DNA from 2 places in the Thiomonas sp. UBA7699 genome. Region 1 is predicted to be linked to the other one. Evidence: riboswitches for the same ligand, from Rfam matches in the RefSeq annotation. Region 1 holds a riboswitch; the other holds the start of a gene.
What was found. A riboswitch is a leader RNA that binds a small molecule or an ion and turns the genes downstream of it on or off. The one in region 1 is predicted to bind S-adenosylhomocysteine.
Positions count from the first base shown of each region.

Region 2: linked by a shared signal. The riboswitch ahead of ahcY (adenosylhomocysteinase) and the one ahead of metH (methionine synthase) in region 1 are both predicted to bind S-adenosylhomocysteine.

Region 1 covers NZ_DLGH01000015.1:72,539-77,858, forward strand. Annotated here, with positions in the region: gene lipB (lipoyl(octanoyl) transferase LipB) at 1-455, opposite strand, end outside; gene B3H47_RS05845 (class I SAM-dependent methyltransferase) at 636-1,310, shown strand; gene B3H47_RS05850 (hypothetical protein) at 1,338-1,502, shown strand; gene B3H47_RS05855 (Crp/Fnr family transcriptional regulator) at 1,504-2,103, opposite strand; S-adenosyl-L-homocysteine riboswitch at 2,174-2,253, shown strand; gene metH (methionine synthase) at 2,298-5,036, shown strand; gene B3H47_RS05865 (efflux RND transporter permease subunit) at 5,310-5,320, opposite strand, start outside.
Region 2 covers NZ_DLGH01000005.1:179,287-184,606, reverse strand. Annotated here, with positions in the region: gene corA (magnesium/cobalt transporter CorA) at 70-1,071, shown strand; gene B3H47_RS02535 (LysE family translocator) at 1,133-1,762, shown strand; S-adenosyl-L-homocysteine riboswitch at 1,889-2,008, shown strand; gene ahcY (adenosylhomocysteinase) at 2,068-3,486, shown strand; gene metF (methylenetetrahydrofolate reductase [NAD(P)H]) at 3,492-4,343, shown strand; gene B3H47_RS02520 (MFS transporter) at 4,340-5,320, opposite strand, start outside.

The DNA of each region.
Region 1 (5,320 bases):
ACCTTGAGCCCGAGGGCCGAGATCTTCTCGCTAGACGCGAGGTAGATGCCCGGCGCACCGGGGTGGCGCACCCCTTCGATGCTCCAATGCGCCAGGGTGCGGATCACCGCCTCCTCGATGCGCTGCACGGTTTCGCGCACCATCCAGCGGCGGCGGCGAATGTCGAGCAGCAGATAGATCACCGCCTGACCGGGGCCGTGATAGGTGATCTGCCCGCCGCGATCGGTCTGCACCACGGGAACGCCGTGCGCATCGAGCAGATGCTCGGGCCGACCGGCCTGGCCCTGCGTGAACACCGGCGGATGCTCCACGCCCCAGAGCTGGTCGGACGTCGCCGCGTCGCGCGCATCGGTCAGCGCCCGCATGGCTTGCCAGGTCGGCAGATAGTCCTGTCGGCCCAGCCATTGCCAATTCAAAACGTGCACGGCGGTGGGTTCTGCGTGGTTGGAGTTCATGCTAAGGTTGCGCTCAGTTGCGGCAGTCACACTATAAAAACAACAGGGAGATAAGCCCAAGACCGGCACTGAACCGGCATCAAATCCTTCGTTCGTCTTGGCTATTTGCTCGGCGCCGCGTGCGTCGGAGTTCTGGACGGCACGATTTGGATCCACTCTCAGGAATTGTCCTGCATCCGCATGAGTATCACTCCCCCCAGCCCTGTGAGCCCTGTGCGCGCCGGGCAGCAAATTCGCACCTTCCTGCGCGCCTGGGCACGCGACCCCATGGGTGTGGCCGCCGTGCTGCCCTCAGGGCGGCAGCTCAGCCAGAAAATGCTCAAGCCGCTTTCGCTGCTGCCCGAAAGTGATCCGGCCCAGCAGCGGGTGATCGAGCTCGGCGCGGGCACGGGCGCCTTCACCCGCGCGCTCATCGAGCACGGTTTGCACTGCGCCAATCTGCTGGTCGTCGAGCGCGACGCCTCGCTGCACGGTCTGCTGCGGCAGCGATTTCCTGATCTGCAGCTGATCCAGGCCGATGCCTGCGCGCTGCGAACCGCGGCACAGGCTTCGGGCTACCTGCTGGGCGGCCCGGCGGATGCGGTGATCAGCGGGCTGGGCCTGCTTTCCATGCCGCGCGCCACACAACGCTCCATTCTGAACGAGGCGTTTTCCGTACTCCGGCCCGGCGGTTGCTTCGTGCAGTTCACCTACGGTCATGCCAGCCCGGTTTCACGCGCCTTGCGCGAAGAACTCGGTCTGCAGGTGCGGCGCGCCGGGCTGGCCTGGCGCAACGCGCCGCCAGCCTCGGTTTTCGTTTATCAACGCGCTTTTACAGCCGCACACACCTTCAGCCCGCCGGACGCGACACAATAAATTCCCCGCGATTTCAGGACGCTTGCCGTGGCCGGATTTTTCGTCTCCGTCATCATTTATCCCTTTGCCGTTTATGGCCTGCGCCGGTTTTTCACCGAACGCCTGGGGATGGAAAACAACATCGGATTCCTGGTGTTTTTGCTCGCCAGCGTGGTGAGCTGGCTGGCTGCGGAAGCCGTGGGGCGGCTTTGATTCAGTCCGGCGCCGCAGGGTCGTCGAGCTGGCTGGGCGAAAAACCCGACTTCGGCCCCAGCATCTGCGCGCGGATGGCCGGGTGCATGGCGCTGACCAGGCGCGACATCGAAGTGAGTTTGTTCGATGTGTCGCGCAGATGCTCGGCCAAACGGCTGGCGATGCCCAGAGCGAGTCGCGCCGCCGTTGCGGGATGCTCGACCAGCAGCCGCTCCAGCGCATCGCGGCTGAGTTCGGCCAGGGCCACATCGGAATAGGCCACGCAACTCGCGCTGCGCGGCGCATCGAGCAAGACGCCCATTTCCCCGAACATCTGCCCGGCCTTGGCGATGGAAACCACCAGACTGTCGCCTTGGTGCTGCGGCGCTTTCTCCACACTCACCTCGCCATACAGCAGCATCAGAATGGTGCCGTCGTGCGTGTCGTCATCCTGCTGAATGAAGCGCGTGCCCGCCTGCATCCAGCGCACCTGCATCTGGTTGGCGATGAGTACGGCATCTTCCGCGGTCAGCCGGTGGCCGGGCTGACGCAGCAGCAACTGCGCAATGCGCGGCGCCCAGGTGGCGTGGACGGACTGCTGGGAAGGTCGGCGATCGGGCATGGCGATGGATGGGGTTACGAATGCATGGTAGGCCCGGTGCACCTCATTCCTATTGATATTTACAATAGTTCACTCCAAGGAGCGTTGCAGCGCCTGCCGCGAAGTGTGCGGCAGGGGTCAGGCTTGGGGTCTCAACGGCGCTCATCCCTTCTTCCCCTGCGCGGTGACGAAGGCTGACAACTGATCGAGATCCCATGTCCCAAGACGCAACCGCCCCCGCTCTGCCCCCGCTGCAACTCTCCGGCCTCGAGCCGCTCATCGTCGGCCCCGGCTCGCTGTTCGTCAACATCGGCGAGCGCACCAATGTGACGGGTTCCAAAGCCTTCGCCCGCATGATCCTCGCCGGGGAGTACGACAAGGCGCTGGCCGTGGCACGGCAGCAGGTGGAAAACGGCGCGCAGATCATCGATGTCAATATGGACGAAGCCATGCTCGACAGCAAGGCGGCGATGGTGCGCTTTCTCAACCTCATGGCCTCCGAGCCCGACATCGCCCGTGTGCCGGTGATGATCGACAGTTCCAAGTGGAGCGTGATCGAGGCCGGGCTGCGCTGCGTGCAGGGCAAGGCGGTGGTGAACTCCATCTCCATGAAGGAAGGCGAGGCCGAGTTCATCCGCCAGGCGCGGCTGCTGCGCCGCTATGGCGCGGCCACCGTGGTCATGGCGTTCGACGAGCAAGGGCAGGCCGACACTTTCGAGCGCAAGACGCAGATCTGCGAGCGCGCCTATCGCCTGTTGGTCGATCAGGTGGGGTTTCCGGCGGAAGACATCATCTTCGATCCCAACATTTTCGCCATCGCCACCGGCATCGAGGAGCACAACAACTACGCGGTCGATTTCATCAACGCCACGCGCTGGATCAAGCAGAACCTGCCCGGTGCCAAGGTGTCGGGCGGCGTGTCCAACGTGAGTTTCAGCTTCCGCGGCAACGAGCCGGTGCGCGAAGCCATCCACACCGTGTTCCTATATCACGCCATTGCCGCCGGGATGGACATGGGCATCGTCAACGCCGGGCAAATGGGCGTTTACGACGACCTCGACCCCGAGTTGCGCGAGCGCGTGGAAGACGTGGTGCTCAACCGCCGCCCCGACGCCACCGAGCGCCTGCTCGAAGTGGCTGAAGCGGTGAAGGGCGCGGCCAAAGACGATAGCGTCCGGCTGGCCTGGCGCGAGCTGCCGGTGCGCCAGCGTCTGAGCCACGCGCTGGTGCACGGCATTACCGACTTCATCGTCGACGACACCGAAGAAGTCTGGCAGACCATCCGTGCCGAAGGCGGGCGGCCGCTGCACGTCATCGAAGGCCCGCTGATGGACGGCATGAACGTGGTCGGCGACTTGTTCGGCGCGGGCAAGATGTTCCTGCCCCAGGTCGTCAAGAGTGCGCGGGTGATGAAGCAAGCCGTGGCCCATCTGCTGCCCTATATCGAAGCCGAGAAGCTGGAAATGCAGGCCGCCGGTTGCGATGTGCGCGCCAAGGGCAAGATCGTCATCGCCACGGTGAAGGGCGACGTGCACGACATCGGCAAGAACATCGTCACCGTGGTGCTCCAGTGCAACAACTTCGAAGTGGTGAACATGGGCGTGATGGTGCCCGCCAAGGACATTCTGGCCAAGGCGCGCGAGGAAGGCGCCGACATCATCGGGCTGTCCGGCCTCATCACCCCGAGCCTCGAAGAAATGCAGCATGTGGCCGCCGAGATGCAACGCGACGACTACTTCCGCAGCCGCAAGATGCCCCTGCTCATCGGCGGCGCCACCACCAGCCGGGTGCATACGGCGGTAAAAATTTCCCCGCATTACGACGGGCCGGTGGTGTACGTGCCCGATGCCTCGCGCAGTGTGGGCGTGGCGCAGAACCTGCTGTCCGATCAGGCAGCGGCCTATATCGCCGAGATCGAGGCCGACTACGAAAAGGTGCGCATTCTGCACGCCAACAAGCGCGTGACGCCCTTGGTGCCGCTGGCCGCCGCCCGCGCCAACAAAAGCAAAATCGACTGGTCGGGCTACACGCCGCCGGTGCCCAAGTTCATCGGGCGGCGGGTGTTTCGCAACTACGACCTGTCCGAGATCGCGGCCTGCATCGACTGGGCGCCCTTCTTCCAGACCTGGGATCTGGCGGGCAAGTTTCCCGACATCCTCACCGACGACATCGTGGGCGAATCCGCTCGCCGCGTCTACAGCGACGCGCAGCGCATGCTCAAGCGTCTGATCGAAGGCCGCTGGCTCACCGCCAATGCCGTCATCGGGTTATGGCCGGCCAATAGTGTGAATGATGACGACATCGCACTCTATACCGACGAGAGCCGCAGCAGCGAGCTGATGGTGTGGCATGGCCTGCGCCAGCAGACCGAGCGCCCGGTGGTGGACGGCGTACCCCGCCCCAACCGCGCGCTGGCTGACTTCATCGCGCCCAAGGGCGTGGCGGCGGACTACATCGGCATGTTCGCCGTGACCGCCGGACTGGGGGTGGAAGCGAAGGAGAAAGCCTTCCTCGCCGACCTCGACGACTATTCCGCCATCATGCTCAAGTCGCTGGCGGACCGCTTGGCCGAGGCATTGGCCGAGCGCATGCACCAGCGCGTGCGCACCGAGTTCTGGGCGTATGCGCCCGATGAATCGCTGAGCAACGCCGAGTTGATCGCCGAGAAGTACCGGGGCATCCGCCCGGCGCCGGGTTATCCCGCCTGCCCTGAACACTCGGTGAAAGGGGAGATGTTCGCCGCGCTGCAGGCGCAGGACATCGGCATGTCGCTGACCGAGAGCTGGGCCATGATGCCCGCAGCCAGCGTGAGCGGCTTTTATTTCGCCCACCCGCAGGCGCAATACTTCAATGTCGGCGCGGTGGGTGAAGACCAGAAGGCCGATTGGGAACGCAGAGCCGGTCGGCCGTTGGAGTCGGTGGCGATTCAGGCGTTGGAGCCTGCCAAGGTCTGAATCAAGTCGCTGCGTCGATTTGTTGCGGCTCAGTCCAGTGCAACTCTTTTGGCACTGTGCCGCCGTTCTCGGCCCGCTTTAGCCGCACGGTCTTGTGCGTCAGCCACACAGATCGATGCGCCAGATGACAGGCTGCAGCAGGAGACCGTGACACGAGCGGTGGTGGCGATGAGCTCCTCTGCATCACGGTCGCCCAAAAAGACATTTCTGGCAGAGCGAGACCATTGGGAATGCAAGAAAAAACCGGCGAAAAGCCGGTTTTTTCAATAATGCTCAGTGCGCCG
Region 2 (5,320 bases), on a different contig from region 1:
GCAATGCAAAATCACGCGCATTTGTCCGCTGACGATTCGCCCCATTAGGCCAACGAATGAAACCATCCCATGCCTCTTTCTGACACCCCCAACGTCGAAAACCCCGTTCGCGCCTGTGTGGCCTATGACCGCAGCGGGAGGCGGGTGGGTGATATCGCGCTGGAGGCGATCAGCGACATGCTCGCCTTGCCCGACCGGTTTGTCTGGGTGGGGCTGTATGAGCCGGATGCGGCCTTGCTGGCGCAGATGCAGCACGAGTTTGGCCTGCACCCGCTGGCGGTGGAAGACGCCGCCAAGGCGCACCAGCGCCCCAAGTTGGAGGCTTATGGCGAATCGCTTTTTGTCGTGGCACGCACGGCCTCGCGCAGCGGCGTGCATGTGCGGTTCGGCGAGACGCATGTGTTCATGGGCCGCAACTACATTCTCACCATCCGGCATGGGGATTCGACCGGCTACGCGACGGTGCGTCGCAATGTCGAGCAGACGCCCGCGCTGCTCGCGCAGGGGCCGGGGTATGCGCTGTACGCGGTGCTCGATGCCATCGTTGACGGGTACCTGCCCATCGTCGAGGCCTATCGGGCCGAGCTGGAGGAGCTGGAAGGCGAGATCTTCGCGCGCCAATGGCGGCGCGGCACGCTCAAGCGGCTGTACGCCATGCAGCGCGAACTCACGCGCCTGCGACTGGCGGTGGCGCCTTTGCAGGATGTGCTGGCGCAGCTTCAGCGCCTGCCGGGCGACGTGATGCCTGAGGCCATGAGGCCTTACTTCCGCGACGTGAACGACCATGCCAACCGCATCAACGACACGGTGGGCGCGCTGCGCGAAATGCTCTCGGCGGCGATGAACGTCTCGGTCTCTCTTGTGACGCTGGAGCAAAACGAGGTGGTCAAGCGGCTGGCCGGCTGGGCCGCGCTGCTGGCCGTGCCCACGCTGCTCACCGGCTGGTTCGGCATGAACTTCCGGCACATGCCCGAGTTGGACTGGCGCTGGTCGTATCCGGCATTGCTCGTCTTCACACTGGGTTTGTGCGGCGGGCTGTACTACTGGCTCAAGCGCTCTCGCTGGTTGTAGCCAGGGTTCGCCCCACCCCAAACCCAAACTATTGCTCTTTTGCCACTAGAGCTTGCCGCCCATGCCCGACATCCACCACTTCGCCTTGTTCCTGCTCTCGGGCCTGCTGCTCAATATGACCCCCGGCGCGGATATGTTGTTCATCGTGTCGCGTAGTGCTGGGCAGGGGGTGAGGGCCGGGGCGATGGCGGCGCTGGGGGTTGGGGCGGGTTGTCTGGTGCATGTCACCGCGGCCGCAGTGGGGCTGTCGGCGCTGATTGCCGCGTCGGATCTGGCGTTCAACGTGGTCAAGTGGATGGGAGCGGCCTACCTGGTGTGGCTGGGGGTGGGTCTGCTGCGTGCAAGGACGCAGGCGCCAGCGGTTACAGCGCCGATGGCTGCCGCACCCTTGCGGGCGGTGTTCTGGCAAGGCGTGCTGACCAATGTGCTCAACCCGAAGATCGTGCTGTTTTTTCTGGCCTTTTTGCCGCAGTTCGTTGGCACCTCGACGCGCGGACAGGGCTGGGCGTTTCTGTTGCTCGGCGTGGTGTTCACCGTCAATGGCACGCTATTCAATCTGGGCGTGGCCTGGGTGGCGGCGCGGGCGCGCCATCTGGGGCGCATGCAGCGCCTGGCGCTTTGGGTGCGGCGGCTGACGGGCGTGGTGTTCGTCGGCTTGGGCCTGCGTCTGGCGTTGGCGTCGCGGGTGTAGAGCGGGACAAGTCAACGCGGCGCCGCAGTAATCCACTCCAGAATCAGGCGGTGCGCGGGTGGGAGCAGTCATTTCACGGCCTGCGGTGCGCGTGGCAAACCTGCGGCAAACCGATAGAATGTGTGGCTTCCCGAGGAGCGTTGCAACGCACGGGGCGAGTTGTTCGCCGCTGTCGCCAGGCTCGGGTCTTTGATCGCAGGCCGCTACACCTTGCTGGCGGCTTTCCTTCAACGGCGCTCACCCAACCCGTGCCGGGCGCGGGATGCGGTGCGCATCCGTTCCCGGCCACTTTGTTCGGAGTTTGTATGAACGCTGTGGTCGATATGAAAATTTCCCCTGATTATGTAATTGCCGACATCGGCCTGGCCGACTGGGGCCGTCGCGAGATTGCCATTGCCGAGAGCGAGATGCCCGCGCTCATGGCCATCCGCGAGGAATATGCCGCCCGCCAGCCGCTGCGCGGCGCGCGCATCACCGGCAGTCTGCACATGACCATACAGACGGCCGTGCTGATCGAAACCCTGCAGGTGCTGGGGGCGCAGGTGCGCTGGGCGTCGTGCAATATTTTCTCCACGCAAGACCATGCCGCCGCGGCCATTGCCGCTAACGGCACGCCGGTATTCGCGGTGAAGGGCGAGTCGCTCGAAGATTATTGGGAATACACCCACCGCATTTTCGAGTGGACCGATGGCGGCTACTCCAACATGATTCTGGACGACGGCGGCGATGCCACCCTGCTGCTGCATCTGGGCGCACGCGCCGAGACCGACGCTGCCGTGCTCAACCATCCCACCAGCGAAGAAGAGCGCGTGCTGTTTGCCGCCATCAAGGCCAAGCTGTCGAAGGACGGCAAGTGGTATTCCACCCGCCTGGCGCAGATCAAGGGTGTGACCGAGGAAACGACGACCGGGGTGCACCGCCTCTATCAGATGCACCAGCGCGGCGAGCTGAAGTTTCCTGCGATCAACGTCAATGACAGCGTGACCAAGAGCAAGTTCGACAACCTCTATGGCTGCCGCGAAAGTCTGGTGGACGGTATCAAGCGCGCCACCGATGTAATGGTCGCCGGCAAGATCGCCGTGGTCGCCGGTTACGGCGACGTGGGCAAAGGCTCGGCACAGGCGCTGCGCGCGCTGTCGGCCCAGGTGTGGGTGACCGAGATCGACCCGATCTGCGCCCTGCAGGCCGCGATGGAAGGCTATCGCGTGGTGACCATGGACTATGCCTGCGAGCACGCCGACATTTTCGTCACCGCCACCGGCAACTACCACGTCATCACCCACGATCACATGGCCCGCATGAAGAACCAGGCCATCGTCTGCAATATCGGTCACTTCGACAACGAGATCGACGTCGCGGGCATCGAGAAGTACCAGTGGGAAGAGATCAAGCCGCAGGTCGATCACATCATCTTCCCGGACGGAAAACGCATCATCCTGCTGGCCAAGGGCCGTCTGGTGAATCTGGGCTGCGGCACCGGCCATCCGAGCTACGTCATGAGCTCCAGCTTCGCCAATCAGACCCTGGCGCAGATCGAGCTGTTCACCAAGACCGGCGAATACCCTGTGGGCGTCTACACCCTGCCCAAGCACCTCGACGAGCATGTCGCGCGTCTGCAGCTCAGCACCCTCAATGTGCAGCTCACCACGCTGAGCGACCAGCAGACCGCCTACATCAATGTGCCCAAAGACGGTCCGTACAAGCCGGTCCACTACCGGTACTGATGCGCATGGCTTCCGCACAATCGGTATCTCCTCGGGTCAATCTCAGCTTCGAGTTCTTCCCGCCCAAGACGCCCGAGGGTGCGGACAAACTCCGGGCGGTGCGGCAGCGTCTGTACGCACGTCAGCCCGAGTTCTGTTCCGTGACCTTCGGGGCCGGCGGCTCCACGCAGGAAGGCACGCTGCAGACGGTGCGCGACATCCTCGCCGAAGGCGTGGACGCCGCGCCCCATCTGTCGTGCATCGGTGCCAGCCGTGATTCGGTGCGCGGGCATCTGCGCGACTTTCAGGCCGCGGGCGTCAAGCGTCTCGTGGCGTTGCGTGGCGACCTGCCTTCGGGCTACGGCATCGGCGGCGAGTTCCACCATGCCCGCGATCTGGTGGCGTTCATCCGCGACGAAATGGGCAGCGCGTTTCACATCGAAGTGGCTGCCTATCCCGAGATGCATCCGCAGGCCAGAAGCCCGCTCGATGATCTGCAGCATTTCGCCGACAAGGTACGCGCCGGGGCGAACTCGGCCATCACGCAGTACTTCTACAGCGCTGCGGCCTACCGCCGTTTTGTCGACGACGTGCGCGCGCTCGGTCTCGACGTGCCCGTGGTGCCGGGCATCATGCCCATCACCAATTCCAGCCAGTTGCTGCGCTTCTCTGAAGTTTGCGGCGCAGAGATTCCCCGCTGGATCAGACTGCGCCTGCAAAGCTATGGCGACGACCGAGAGAGTATCCGCGCCTTCGGCCGCGAGGTGGTCAGCAGCCTGTGCGAAGAACTCATCGCCAGCGGCGCGCCAGGGCTGCATTTCTACACCCTGAACCAGGCCGAAGCCACTCTGGCCGTGCTCGACGATCTCGGACGTTAAGCGTTTGAGGTTAAGCCGCGCTGGCGGCTTCCACTGGCGGCGTGCAGCAGCAACGCCGCCAGTGCGAAGCCTGCGCCCGCCAGCGTCACGGCGGGCCAGCCACCGGCCGTCCACGCATGGCTGGCGACGAATGAACCCACCGAGCCACCGATGAAATACAGCGTCATGTACACGGCGTTGATGCGACTGCGCGCGGCGGCGTCCAGGGCATAGATGCGGGTCTGGTTGGCGATCTGCGAACCCTGCACCCCGGCGTCGAGCACCAGCACCCCGGCGATCAGCCACCAAAGCCCGTGCGTGCCCGGCGCGAACAAGGCCCACGACAGCACGGTGAGCGCCAGCGCGACAAACAGCACGCGGCGCGGCCCGCCCGGCTTGTCGGAATAGCGACCGGAGATCGGCGCCACCGTCGCGCCCATGATGCCCAGAATGCCGAAGGCGCCTACCACCGCCGGGCCGAAGCCATAGGCCGGGCTCTGCAGCAGCGGCGTGAGACCCACCCAGAACACGCTGAAGCTGGCGAAAAACAGCCCGCCGGTGATGCCGGCAAAGCGCAAATCGCGATGCAGGGCGAACTGCTTCAGGGTGGAGCCGAGCAGGGCAGCATAGCTCTGGTCTGTGGCGTGGGCATCAACCGGCAGACGCGGCAGTACGCGCCAAAGCATGATCCACATCCCAATATTCACCAGCGTGGCGAAGGCGAACACCGCCTGCCAGTTCAGCAGCGCCGCAATGCCGCCGGCCAGCACCCGACCGCCCAGAATACCCACGAGCAGACCGCTCATCACTAGGCCGATGGCCTTGCCGCGCGCCTGCGGCGGCGCGAGGTGCGCCACCATGGGAATGATCTGCTGCGCAATGCTGGAGAGCATGCCGATGGCGAACGAGGCGGTGGCGAGCAGCAGCACGCTGGGCGCCAGCGCAGCGCCGATCAGCGCGGGCACGAGCAGCGCAGCCATGATGAGAATCACCTGGTG